DNA from 3 places in the Arthrobacter sp. Soil_C_60 genome. Region 1 is predicted to be linked to each of the others. Evidence: riboswitches for the same ligand, from Rfam matches in the RefSeq annotation. Region 1 holds a riboswitch; each other region holds the start of a gene.
What was found. Region 1 has a riboswitch for S-adenosylmethionine ahead of AC3A4M_RS17765 (flavin reductase family protein). Riboswitches for the same ligand answer to the same signal wherever they lie in the genome.
Positions count from the first base shown of each region.

Region 1 (4,329 bases):
ACATGACGCAGCCGCCGCTGAGCCGGCAGATCCAGCTCTTGGAAAAGGAACTGCATGCCCAGCTCTTCGACCGCACCAGCCGCAGAGTCGAGCTGACAGCTGCGGGACGGACGCTGCTGCCCAGCGCCCGCCAGCTCCTTGACCTGTCCATCAAAACCCAGCTGGACGTTCAGCGCGTGGCAACAGGAGACGCCGGCGCCGTGACTATCGGCTACACCGCCATCGCCGGCCAGAGCGCCCTGCCCAGGCTTCTGAGACGCTCCGCCAAGGAACAGCCAGGCGTCTCCCTGCTGCTGCGCGAACTGGTTTCCACGGACCAGATGGACGGGCTGGTCAAAGGCACGGTAGACATCGGGCTGCTGCGGCCCATCGTTGCCCGGCCGGGCATCAAATACCGGCCGGTGATGCAGGACCGTCTGGTGATTGCCTTGCCCGCGGAGAGCCCGCTGCTGGAGGAGGGGGAGTCCTTGCCGCTACAGGCCCTGAGCGGTGAGCCTCTGATGATGTACTCGACCAGCGAGGCCCGCTACTTCCACGACCTGGTGCTGCGGCTGTTTGCCAGCGCCGGCGCGGAGCCCCGGATCACCCAGTACGCCAGCCAGGTCCCGGCGCTGTTGGCCTTCGTGGAAGCGGGCTTGGGCGTGACACTGGTTCCGGCGTCGACGCGGGCGTTTTCGCCGCCGGGGGTGCGGTTCCGCGAGATCGAGGGCTCCCACGGTACCCAGGCGTTGAACCGCGTGGACCTTGAAGTGGCGTGGAACGAAAATAATACCAACCCGGCGGTTCTGAAGCTTCTGAGCCTGCTGGACGGAAACCTGGACGACCCGTCCGCCGACGACGCCGCATAGCCCACCTGGCAACGTTGCTGCTTGGCAGGGTCCGCAGCTGCTCCCTGAAACCGAGGCAGCCGCCGTCGTTATTTTGCCGGGGTTCCTCAGATGTAGGCGGGCTGTTCGAGCCGGCGGAACGCGGAGCCGTGGAAGACCAAAGGCTCGTGGGCGCCGTCGTGGGTGGACAGGCCATGGACGCGCAGCAGCACTACGTGGTGGTCGCCGGCGGGGACTTCCTGCTCCACTGAGCAGTCCAGCCACAGCGCGGCTTCCTCGAGGAAGAGGGCGCCTTCGTCGGTGGAGTGCAGGGGCAGGCCGGCGAAGCGGTCCCCGGTCTTCGCGGCGATCTGGCGGCAGACGCTGTCGTGCCCCGAGCCGAGGATGGACACGCCGATGCGGCCGGCCTGGCGGACTACCGGCCAGGTGCGGGAGGTGTTCTGCACTGCGAACATCACCAGCGGCGGATCCATGGAAACTCCGACGGTGAAGGAAGACGCCACGATTCCCTGCGGCTCGCCGTCGACCAGAGCGCACAGCGCGGCGACGCCGGAGGGGAAGCGGCCGAAGGCATTGCGGAGGGTGTCGGGCTGCAGGTCATCAGTCAGGGGCATCGCGGGCTGTCCTTTGCCATCAGGCGGATCCGCTGGCCCGGTTCAAGACGTGGGGCGGATACGCGGTACTTGCCGAACCGGTGTCCTTCGGTACGGCCGAATCATCACCTGGAGCACCCCGCTACGCACGAGAGGGTTGCCGGCCAACCAGCCAGGGCTTGATGTTGGCGCTCATGATTCAGCTATCACGCTAAGAGCTTGACGGGCCGCGGGTCAAGCCAAGGCAATAGGACGTAACGCGCGGTCAGGCCGTCGCGGGGTGCGCTGTGTAGTGCAGGACTGATCTTTTCTGCTGCTCCGTCAGTTCCTGGGCTACGCCGCAGGCGGCGCAGACCAGCACGTACTGCCGCGCCCGGACGATTGGGGAGACCTGGGATCCGGCTCTGCCCAGGTGCTTGTCCAGGCGGTGCTCGCCCACCGCATCGCAGCGGGCGCAGTGCAGGTCAAGGGCGGCCAGAGTTCGCATGGCCAGTCGGCGGGGCAGATTTTTCACGGCAGATCCTTGGGGCGGGAGAAGTGCGCGGATGAAGGGCAAGCTGTAGTTCGTGGCTGAGTCCCGCAGGGACAGGTATTGAGGTTCTTCCATGGTAGGGACGCGGCTCCCTGACGACAATGACCGTAATGGGAAAGAGATTCTCGCCGTTGGCCCGACATGGCGCCGCTACCAAGTGGCCGGCCGTGCCGTCGCGGCTACGCTGGGTGAAACAACAGTCATCGGGCCAGTGCAGGGCCTGTGGACGGGGGAGGCAGCTATGGAAACGTCGTCGGAAATGCCGGCCGATTGGCAGCGGGCGCTGGTGGTTATGGCGCACCCGGACGATCCGGAGTACGGAGCCGCTGCGGCCGTGGCCCAGTGGACCACGGCGGGCAAGAGCATCGGCTACGTGTTGGCGACGACGGGTGAAGCGGGCATTGCCGGGCTGGATCCCCAGGAAGCCGCGGTGATCCGGGCCGAGGAGCAGCGCCGGGCGTGCGGGCACGTCGGAGTCGAGGACCTGGAGTTCCTGGACTACGCGGACGGCCGGATCGAGAACACTCCCGGTCTGCGGCTGGATATCGCCCGCACGATCCGCCGGCACCGGCCGGACGGCATCATCACCCTGAACTTCGGCCAGACCTGGGGCCCGGGCAGCTGGAATTCGCCCGACCACCGCAATCTGGGAACAGCCGTCATGGACGCGGTGGCGGACGCAGCCAACGAGTGGATCTTCCCCGAGCTCGCCGCCGAAGGGCTGCCGCCGCACGCCGGGGTGCGCTGGGTGGGCGTGTGCTCCATGCACCCCACGCACTGGCTGGACGTCGACGAGGACAGTGTTGAACGGGCCGTCCGGTCCCTGGGCGAACACCGGCGCTATCTGGAAGCGCTGAGCCCGGAGCCCGTTGAGGCCCAGGCCCGGCGCCAGATCGAGCTGACCACCGGTGGTCCCGACGCCTCAGCCCGGCGGGTTGGGTTCGAGCTGTACCGGTTCTAACCCGAACCTGCGCAGTCTAGAACTCTTCGGTGTCGACGTCGGCCTGCAGGGCGGGGCTGTAGCGCGGGCCGTGGACGGTCTGCTCGTTAATCAGCGCGTCCGCCCGCTTGAGCACCTCTTCACTAACGACGACGGCGTCGGCCGCCAGATCCTCGTCAAGGTGGGCAATGCTGGTCGTCCCTGGCAGCGCGATGACGTGCTCGCCCTGATGCAGCAGCCACGCGATGGCCAGCTGGGCGGGAGAGCAGCCGGCTTCCCCGGCCAGGCCCGCGAACTGATCCAGGAGCTCAAGGTTCCGCGGGTAGTTCGCGGCGGAGAAGCGCGGCATCGCCCGGCGGATATCCGATTCGGGCAGTGCATCGACGTCGCGGATCCTGCCGGTCAGGAAGCCGCGGCCCAGCGGGCTGAACGCGACGAAGGCCGTGCCGAGCTCCGCGCAGGCGGCCAGCGTGCCGAGTTCGGGATTGCGGCTCCAGAGCGAGTACTCGGTCTGGAGCGCGGCAATCGGATGCACGGCATGGGCCCGCCGCAGCGTTGCCGCCGAAACCTCGGACAAGCCGATCCCGCCAATCTTGCCTTCCTGAACCAGTTCGGCCAGGGCCCCGACACTGTCTTCGATCGGAATGTCCTGGTCCCAGCGGTGCAGGTAGTAGAGGTCGATGTGGTCTGTGCGGAGCCGGCGCAACGCGTCCTCGCAGGTAGCTTTGAGCGTTTCCGGCCGGCCGTCGATCACACGTTTGCCGTCAACACTGGTCATGCCGCATTTGCTGGCCAGGAAGAACTCATCGCGCCGCGAACCGAGTACCTCGCCGACCAGCGTCTCGTTGGCCGTGGCCCCGTACAGTGCCGCCGTATCAAAGTGGACCACTCCGCTGTCCAGGGCATGCCGGAGCAATTCTGCGGCAACTTCCCGCGGCGGCGGAGTCCCGTAGGCGTGGCTGAGATTCATGCAGCCCAGACCGATGCTGCCAACTTCCTGGGTGCCGATGCGGCGAGATTGCACTGTTGAGTCCTGTCGATTGGGGCTGTCCCGTCCGGAACTGTCCTTACTTTCTTAGCACGCGCCGCCGGCAGTCCGCTCTTTCCCCGCCGGTGCGAAGGGCCGGGCGGGAAGAAGGCCTTGCATAAGACCCTGTCCAAATCGGACCGCGGACACTAACGTGATGGAGGGACGCTCAATTCGGCCAGCGGACGCCGGTGGCCTGGCTGCGCAGGAAGGACCATCATGGGCAGGCTCATCATCCAGCAGTTCACCACGATGGACGGCTACGCGGCCGAACCCGACGGCGGCCTGCGGTTTATGAATCAGATCCGCGGCTGGACGTCCATTATGGATGCCAACACCCGGTTGCTCGAAGGCTGCTCCGCCATTCTGCTCGGCCGGGTGACCTACTCGATGTTCGCCGCTTACTGGCC
Region 1 covers NZ_JBDGKM010000009.1:194,591-198,919, reverse strand. Annotated here, with positions in the region: gene AC3A4M_RS17770 (LysR family transcriptional regulator) at 1-848, shown strand, start outside; gene AC3A4M_RS17765 (flavin reductase family protein) at 935-1,441, opposite strand; SAM riboswitch class IV at 1,502-1,620, opposite strand; gene AC3A4M_RS17760 (hypothetical protein) at 1,686-1,934, opposite strand; gene AC3A4M_RS17755 (PIG-L deacetylase family protein) at 2,026-2,913, shown strand; gene AC3A4M_RS17750 (aldo/keto reductase) at 2,930-3,916, opposite strand; gene AC3A4M_RS17745 (dihydrofolate reductase family protein) at 4,139-4,329, shown strand, end outside.

Region 2 (4,329 bases), 160 kb from region 1:
GCCCGCGGAGTCGGCGCCGAGAACAAACCGCTGGCCAAATTCGCGGCGTTCCTCGGCCAGGCCTTCGGTCTCATTGTCCAGGCGATCCGGCGCGCCACCCGCCTGGCGGTGGCGATGGAGGCCCGCGGTTTCGGCGGGGCACAGCGCACCTGGGCGCGGGAATCGACGTTCAGCAGGGTGGATATTTGGGTCTTCCTGGGCGGTGCCCTGGTCTCGGCGGCGGCTGTTACCGCCGCCGTCTCCGCCGGGACCTGGAACTTCATCTTCGGCTAACCCGGGCTCCTCCGCGATCCACTGGTCAGCTGCGGCCCTTTTCAGCTCTGGGAAGGGCCGCAGCTGTCTCCTCGATTGCGGCTGGGCGCAACAAGGTGCGGGCCTTCGTCGACTCCCTGGATCTACGGGCCAGCCAGTGCCCGGTCCAGGTCCTTGAGCAGGTCCTCGGTGGCTTCCAGCCCCACGGACAGCCGGACAAAACCGTCGCCGAGCCCGATCGCGGCCCGTCCGTCCGGTCCCATCGCGCGGTGCGTGGTGGTGGCCGGATGGGTGATCAGGGACTTGGCGTCACCGAGGTTGTTCGAGATATCCACGGTGGTCAGCGAGTTCAGCAGCCGGAACGCGGCTGCCTTGGCATCCGAACCGTTCGCAGCACCCGGCTCAAGTTCAAACGTGACCACGGTTCCGCCGCCGCTCATCTGGCGGCGCGCCAGTTCGTACTGCGGATGCGATTCGAGGAACGGGTAGACCACGCGCCGCACCGCCGGCTGTGTCTGCAGCCAGCGGGCGATCTCCAGGGCGGATGCGGTGGAATAGTTTACGCGCAGGGACATCGTCTCCAGCCCCTTGAGCAGCGTCCAGGCGTTGAACGGGCTCAGCGCGGGACCGGTGTGGCGCATCAGCTGCTTGACCGGGCCGTTAATGAAATCCGCGCGGCCCAGCACGGCGCCGCCAAGAACGCGGCCCTGCCCGTCCATGTGTTTGGTACCCGAATAAACAACGACGTCGGCACCGAGTTCCGTTGCCTGCTGCAGCAGCGGGGTGGCGAATACATTGTCCACCACCACCTGCGCCCCGGCGGCGTGCGCCAGGTCCACCACCGCACGGATGTCCACCAGCTCCTGCAGCGGGTTGGACGGCGACTCGAAGAAGACCGCAGCGGCAGGGGTGGCGAGGGCCTGCTCCCACTGGGCGAGGTCATGCCCGTCCACGAAGACCGTCTCCACGCCCCAGCGCGGCAGGATCTCGTTGAGAATGACGAAGCAGGAACCGAACAGGCTCCGCGCGGCCACCACCCGGTCGCCGGCGGCGAGCAGGGCGCCCAGGGCGGTGAAGACGGCGCTCATGCCGCTGGCCGTGGCGAAGCAGGCCTCGGCTCCCTCGAGCAGCCGGAGCCGTTCCTGGAAGGCGGCGACCGTGGGGTTGCCGTAGCGGGAATAGACGAAGCGATCCACCTCGCCGTTGAAAGAGGCTTCGGCTGCCTCGGCGGAATCGAAAACGTAGCCGGACGTCAGGAACAAGGCCTCTGAGGTTTCCTGGAAGCCCGTGCGGTCAAGACCGCCGCGGACTGCCCGCGTCTGCGGGTCCCAGCCGGCGAGCAGTTCCGCCAGGTCCGGCCCCGGGCCGGCAGACTGCGGGGGCGCCACCGGCTAGCCCCGCTTCCAAGGCAGATCGCTCTGCTGCCAGCCGCCGGCGGCCTCGAAGCCGCCCAGCACGTTGTACGCGGTATGCCCGGCGGCGGTGGCGCTGATAGCGGCATCGATGGAGCGCCGCCCCGAACGGCAGATCAGGAGCAGCTCCTTGCCGCGCAGCGATTGCAGTTCGTTGAGGAACCCGGCATTGCGGCTGCCGTCAATCCGGTTCCACTCGATGAAGCGCGCGGGAGCGCCGTCGTCGTTCGTCACGGGCACGCCCACCTGCTGCCATTCGGTCTCGGTGCGGACGTCCACGAGGACGGCACCGCCGCGCAGCTTCTCCACGGCTTCTTCCACGGTGAGGTCTCCGGCGTAGCTCATGCGCTCTGTCCCTTCAGCACCACGGCCTGGGCGGCGATGACGCGTTCGCCGTCGAAGGCAATCGAGGGGTTGCCGTAGAGTTCGTAGCCCTCCGCCAACGCCGCGCTGACCCGGGCGCAGAAGGACCTGTCGTCCGGCCCGGTCAGCAACCGGTAGGGCAGGGGGCTGCCCGCCGCATTGTCAACGGGGGACTGGACGGGTTGTTCCAACGGGGGCATGGGGTACTCCTGATCACGCTTGCAAATGAACCAAATGAACACTGCCGAGTAGTCACCTGAGGCACCCCGCCGTGAAGAGGGTTGCCGGCCAGCACAGTCAGGGCTTGACGCTGGACCTCGTTACTCTGCTCAAGAAAGTAGCACGGCGCCGTCCCCGGCACCCAAGCCGGGGCGCCGCCGTCGTCATCATTGGTAACCGTTACGTAGGTTTACGACGACGGAAGGCCGCAGCCCTCGCCGCCGCGGAAACGTTTGGCCTAGTCCCGGCTGCCCTTGGCCAGCAGCGCCGTCAGTTCCTCCGTCATCTCGTGCGACACCGGGATGGCCTGGCCGTCGATGGACTTGACCGGTGCCAGCAGCCGGATGCTGGAGACCAGCCACACCGCGTCGGCCGCCAGCAGATGGTGCGGTTCCAGCGGCCCATAGCCCAACTGCCAGCCGGCATCCGCGGCCGCGTTGAACAGGGCGCCCTGGGAGGTGCCGGGCAGGATGCCGTTTTCGAGCAGCGGCGTGGTGAGCTTCCGGACGCCGTCGCGCACGGTCGCCATCAGCACGGTAGAGGTGGGGCCCTCCAGCACCAGGCCGTCGGTGGAGGTGAAGATGACATCGTCCGCGCCGTTGGCCTTGGCGTAGCGCAGGGCGGCCATGTTCACGGCGTAGGAGAGGGTCTTGGCGCCCAGCAGCAGCCACGGTGCGCGCTCGGCGATGTTGCTGTCGTAGCCGCGGTCCAGCAGCAGCACGTCGAGGCCCTCCTGCCGCTGGTCCCTGCCGGTGGAGCCGGGAAGTGAGGCCTGCACCCACGCGGTGGGGCGGCCCGCGCCCTCCTCGCCGCGCGTGACCAGCAGTTTGAGCACCAGTTCTTCGACGGGAGCATGTTCGGCGACGGCGGTGGCGATGGCCCGCTCCCAGGCATCGGCCGGCGGGATGTCCAGGTCCATGATGCGGGCCGAGGACGCGAGCCGGTCCAGGTGCGCCTGCACCTTGCGGGGAATACCGTCCACCGCCAGGAGGGATTCGAAAATGCCGTCGCCGCGGGTGGCGCCCAGATCGGTCGCCATCAGCTGCGGCTTTGTGGCGTCGGCGATGCGCCCGTTCTCCAGGGCAGGGTCGAGAAACACCAAAACTGTCATGGGATCAGCATAGATTGCCGCGCGGGCACATTAGGCTGTACAAGGACAGCGCCGTGGACCGGCGGGAAAGGGAGGAGTTCGCTGCCGTGTTGTGGTCGCTTGCGGGTCTGGGCACGTTCCCGGACTGGGTTGTCGTGGTGGCTTCGATACTGGACATGGGAATCCGGATCGCTGCGCTGGGCATTGTGCCGGGCAACCGCCGCCCCACCACCGCCATGGCTTGGCTGCTGGCCATCTTCTTCATTCCGCTGGTCGGCCTGGCCCTGTTCTTCATGTTCGGCAGTTTCCGGCTTTCGGACCGCAGGATCGCCAAACAGACCGAGATCAACCGGAAAGTCTGGGCTGCTACGCAGGACATGGAAGAACCGCGCAGCGAACGCGAAGCACCCGCCTGGGTCCATTCGGCCGCCGAACTGAACCGCTCGCTCGGCTCTTTCCCGATGGTGGACAGCAACCACGTGGAGCTCTATCCGGACTACGAGGGGTCCATCGCCGCGATGTCCGCCGCCGTCCGCAAGGCGGAGGAATTCGTCAACATCCAGTTCTACATCATGGCCAAGGACGAGGTCACCGACGAGCTCTTCGTGGCCCTGCAGGAGGCCGCGGCCCGCGGTGTCCGGGTCCGACTGCTCTTCGACCATCTCGGCACCATGCGGATCAAGGGCTACCGGAAGTTCCGACGCTGGCTGCAGGGCAGCGGGATCGAGTGGCAACGCATGCTCCCGCTGCTGCCCGTGCGGGGCCAATGGCGCCGTATCGATCTGCGCAACCACCGCAAAATCCTCGTAGTGGACGGACGGGTGGCCTTCACCGGGTCGCAGAACCTGATCGAGCCTGGCTACCACCGCGCCTCCAGCGAGCGCACCGGCCGGCAGTGGGTGGAGCTGATGGCCCGCTATGAAGGTCCCATCGTCACCGCGCTCAACGTGGTGTTCGCTACCGACTGGTCCAGCGAAACGGACGACACCCTCG
Region 2 covers NZ_JBDGKM010000009.1:38,199-42,527, reverse strand. Annotated here, with positions in the region: gene AC3A4M_RS16955 (energy-coupling factor transporter transmembrane component T family protein) at 1-273, shown strand, start outside; gene AC3A4M_RS16950 (O-succinylhomoserine sulfhydrylase) at 396-1,640, opposite strand; gene AC3A4M_RS16945 (rhodanese-like domain-containing protein) at 1,644-2,009, opposite strand; gene AC3A4M_RS16940 (DUF1737 domain-containing protein) at 2,006-2,227, opposite strand; SAM riboswitch class IV at 2,238-2,352, opposite strand; gene AC3A4M_RS16935 (aminodeoxychorismate lyase) at 2,485-3,357, opposite strand; gene cls (cardiolipin synthase) at 3,513-4,329, shown strand, end outside.
Region 2: linked by a shared signal. The riboswitch ahead of AC3A4M_RS16940 (DUF1737 domain-containing protein) and the one ahead of AC3A4M_RS17765 (flavin reductase family protein) in region 1 are both predicted to bind S-adenosylmethionine.

Region 3 (4,329 bases), on a different contig from region 1:
CATCAACATCATCAACCAGATCCTGCCCGGTTCCTACACGGACTTCATCGACGGAGTGCTGCCGGAACTGCGCAGCAGGGGACTGGCACAGACAGAGTACGCGCCGGGAAGCTTCCGGGAAAAGCTGTTCGGCGGCGGCGAGGGCTACAACGGGCCGCAGCTCAACGACCGGCACCCCGCACGTCAGTACCGCGGCGCCTTCGACGAATTCTCAGCCGCAGCACAGAACAAGGTTTTGGAAGGAAGACGATGACGGAAACTATCGCGAACGAGCGCACCGAGACCGCGGAAGCAACCTACGAGCGGTTGGCCGGCCGCTTTCGGCCGGTCTTCGAGCGGATCGCCCAGGGGGCACTGGACCGGGAACTGAACAGGATCCTGCCGTTCGAACAAGTTGCGTGGCTGAACGCGGCAGGCTTCGGGAAACTGCGGGTGCCGCTGGAGCATGGCGGCGACGGTGTCTCCTTCGAGCACTTCTTCCGCCTCCTGATCGAACTTGCGGCGGCGGACTCCAGCGTCGCCCACCTGTACCGCTCGCACTTCGCCTTCGTCGAGACGGTTGGCCTGGAAGGCGAGGAGTTTGCCCGCCGCTGGTATCCGCGCATTGTGGCCGGCGAGATCTTTGGCAACGCGGCCACGGAGAAGGCCGGAAACGCGCTGGGCACCACGAACACCAAGCTGGTCAGGGACGGCGGGAGGTGGCTGCTCAACGGTGAAAAGTACTACACCACCGGCAGCATCTTCGCGGAGTGGATCGCGGTCATGGCCAGTACCGACGGTGTCGAGGGCCGCCAGTACGCCGTCGTCAATACCAAGCAGGCGGGCGTGGAGATCGTTGACGACTGGGACGGCTTCGGCCAGCAGCTGACCGGGACGGGGACAACCTACTTCCGCGATGCCGTGGTGGAGCCGGCCGACGTTATCGAACGCAAGCCGTCGAGCACGCACGAACCTGCATTCTTCCAGCTGGTGCTGCTCGCCGTACTGGCAGGGATTGGCAATGCGGCGCTCGCGGACGCGAAGATCCTGGTGCGGAACCGCAAGCGGACCTTTAACACCGGAACCGGCGAACTGTTCCGCAATGACCCGCTGATCCTCCAGCTCGTCGGCCAGCTGTCGGCCAAAGCATTCGCCGCCGAATCGGTGGTCCTGACCGCGGCACGGGAACTGGATGCCGCGGCAGACAAGTCCCTTTCGCTCGACGACGTTCAGCGTTACGTCCGCGGGGAAGCTGCTGTGGAGAAGGCGCAGATCGTTGTTCCGGAGCTGGTTCTTGAGGCCACCGGGCAGCTGTTTGACGTCACGGGAGCAAGCGCGACATCCAGGGGCAAAGCGCTGGACCGCCATTGGCGCAACGCTCGGACCGTAGCCACGCACAATCCCACCGTCTTCAAGGCGCGGACCATCGGCGACTATGAGGTCAACGGCACCACGCCCGAGGGACTCCACAGCATCGGTGATGCACCGGCCAAGTCCTGAACGGGGATGCCGACGGCAGTCGCGGACGGCGGGTGCGCGAAAAGCAGCCGGGGGATTACCCGGTATGACGTAAGGATTTCGCGCCCGCCGCCGGACTGCGGTGGAATGGAGCTGTAACCATCCAGAGCGGCTGAGAGACCTGGCTCGTTGACGCCGCAGCAACCCCCTCTTTGAGGAAGGTGCTACCGCCAGGACCGATGGAGATCCAAAATTCTTTCGGTAGCCGCCGCGGTATTCGTCAGCGACCGCAGCTACCGGTGTAGGGGCTCTTCACGGTCATGAAGGAGTCTGAAATGACATTGGTACCCGCCCCCAGGCAAATCCGCTTCAACGCCTTCGACATGAACTGCGTTGGACACCAGTCGCCCGGTCTGTGGCGCCATCCCCAGGACAAGTCCGCCGATTACAAGACCATCGGCTACTGGACGCACCTGGCGAAGGTGCTGGAAGAGGGCCTCTTCGACGGTCTCTTCATCGCCGATGTGCTGGGCACCTACGACGTGTTCGGCGGCTCAAACGAAGTCACGCTCCGCGCGGGTACACAGGTCCCGGTCAACGATCCGTTCATGCTGGTTTCGGCTATGGCCGCGGTGACCGAGAACCTTGGTTTCGGCCTCACTGCCGGCACCGCCTATGAGCATCCGTACCCCTTCGCCCGGCGACTGGCCACGCTGGACCACCTGACCAACGGCCGCGTCGGCTGGAATGTGGTCACGGGTTACCTGCCGTCTGCAGCGCGCAACATGGGCCAAACGGACCAGATGGAGCACGACGAGCGGTACGCCCACGCCGACGAGTACCTTGAGGTGGTTTACAAGCTGCTCGAAGGTTCCTGGGAAGAAGACGCCGTGGTCAAGGACCGGGAAGCCGGTGTCTTTGTGGATCCGGCCAAGGTGCACGAGATCGGCCACGAGGGTAAGTACTTCAAGGTCCCCGGCATCGCCATTACTGAGCCGAGCCCGCAGCGCACCCCGGTCATCTTCCAAGCCGGCGCATCCAAGCGCGGGACCGAGTTCGCGGCAACGAATGCCGAAGCCGTTTTCGTCACGTGCCCGACCAAGGAAATGCTGGCCGCTTCAGTCAAGAAGATCCGCGATGCGGTGGAGGCAGCCGGCCGCGGCCGCTACGACGTTCGCATCTACGCGATGCAGACCGTTGTGACCGGTCCGGACAGCGCCACCGCTCAGGCCAAGTTCGAGGACTACAAGTCCTACGCGGACGTCAACGGTGCACTGGCGCTGATCTCAGGTTGGATGGGTGTGGACCTGTCCAGCTACGGGCCGGACGACGTGATCGGCGAGAACGTGAAGTCCAACGCCATCCAGTCCTCCGTGGAGACGTTCCAGAAGGCCTCGGGCGACGACGGCAAGCCGTGGACCATTCGACAGTTGGCCGAATGGGTCGGCGTCGGCGGTTTTGGACCGATCACCGTTGGTTCCGGCGAGGAAGTTGCCAAGAAGCTCATCGAGTGGGTGGACGAGACCGATGTGGATGGCTTCAACCTGGCTTACGCCATCACACCGGGTACCTTTGAGGACATCGTCGAATTCGTTGTTCCGGAACTGCAAAAGCGTGGCGCCTACCCGACCAAGTACGCGGAAGGAACGCTGCGCAACAAGCTGTTCGGCAAGGGCGACCGGCTGCCGGAGCAGCACCGGGGTGCCGGCTATCGCCTCGGCGCAGCCGTCTCCGCTTCCTGACTTAGTCGGTGAGGCTTTCCTGACCCAGGCCCGGGGCGGCGTCAGGAATCCGGTACGCGTAGGCCCGGTGCGTGCCCGCTACATCTTGGCGTAGCGGGCACGCGCGCCCAAGTACAGTCCGTAGCAGATGAGGCCGAGGGCCACCACAATCAGCGCGGCGTCGCCGAAGGGCTGTTCTTTCAGCGCCTTCAGTGCGCCGTCGAGACCCTTGGCTTCCTCTGCATCCTGGTGGAACGCCGCGACCGAGAAAAGAATGCCAAGCACCAACAGCGCAGCCCCCTTGCCCACGTAGCCGAAAGAACCGGCCCAGCCGATGCCGATCCTCGTGCCGCCCGGGGGCAGGGGTTTCAGATCGTTTAGGAACTTCTGCGTAATGCCTCTGTAGATGTAGAAGGCTCCAGCGATGGCGATGCCGGCGCCGATCAGGAAAAGCACCAGCGCTCCGCCGGGAAACGCCATCAATTGGGCGCTGGCGTCCTGTGAGGATTGACTGCTGTCGCTCTTGCCGCCAAGGGCATAGATGCCGAACGTAAAACCGATGGCGGCGAAGACGATTGCCAGACCGGCTGCCTTGAACCGTTTGCCCCACTTCTTTTTGGTTTCCAACCCGCGGTAACCGAATGCGGCGTCGGCGAGTTGCCACAGTGCCAAGGCGGCGCAGGCGATGAGCCCGGCCCACAGCAGGAAGACGCCTCCCGGTGTGCTGGCCAGCTGGGAGATAGCACCGGTTTGGTCTGCTTCCCCCGATGCCCCAAGGCCCAGCCGCAAGGCAATATAGCCAATCAGCAGATGCATCAGCCCGTTGGCGGCCCAGCCAAAGCGCGCCACCACTTCCAAAGTCTTCGACTCCGAGGCTTCCTCGGCGCCGTCTTTCGCCCTTTTCGCCTGGTGCTTCGCCTTCTCCACTTCGCCGCTCACGCGCGCACCTCCGCCTGCCTCGTACAGCCAAAGGCAACGCGCCCCGACAAGGGCGCGCCGCCGTCGTACTCCTGGAACCATCCTCCCACCAAAGACTTGGACCAGACTTGGAAAGCCCAACTTGTCCACAGGCGGACCGTCGATCTTCCTGCCCCCGGCCCCCGGCGGTAGGCTCGATGGGTGGACGGATCAACGCTGCGCGGCATGTGCCTGGACCTGCCGGGCGCTTTTG
Region 3 covers NZ_JBDGKM010000003.1:220,721-225,049, forward strand. Annotated here, with positions in the region: gene AC3A4M_RS07830 (LLM class flavin-dependent oxidoreductase) at 1-253, shown strand, start outside; gene AC3A4M_RS07835 (acyl-CoA dehydrogenase family protein) at 250-1,479, shown strand; SAM riboswitch class I at 1,594-1,683, shown strand; gene AC3A4M_RS07840 (LLM class flavin-dependent oxidoreductase) at 1,773-3,179, shown strand; gene AC3A4M_RS07845 (DUF1206 domain-containing protein) at 3,258-4,097, opposite strand; gene AC3A4M_RS07850 (MmcQ/YjbR family DNA-binding protein) at 4,278-4,329, shown strand, end outside.
Region 3: linked by a shared signal. The riboswitch ahead of AC3A4M_RS07840 (LLM class flavin-dependent oxidoreductase) and the one ahead of AC3A4M_RS17765 (flavin reductase family protein) in region 1 are both predicted to bind S-adenosylmethionine.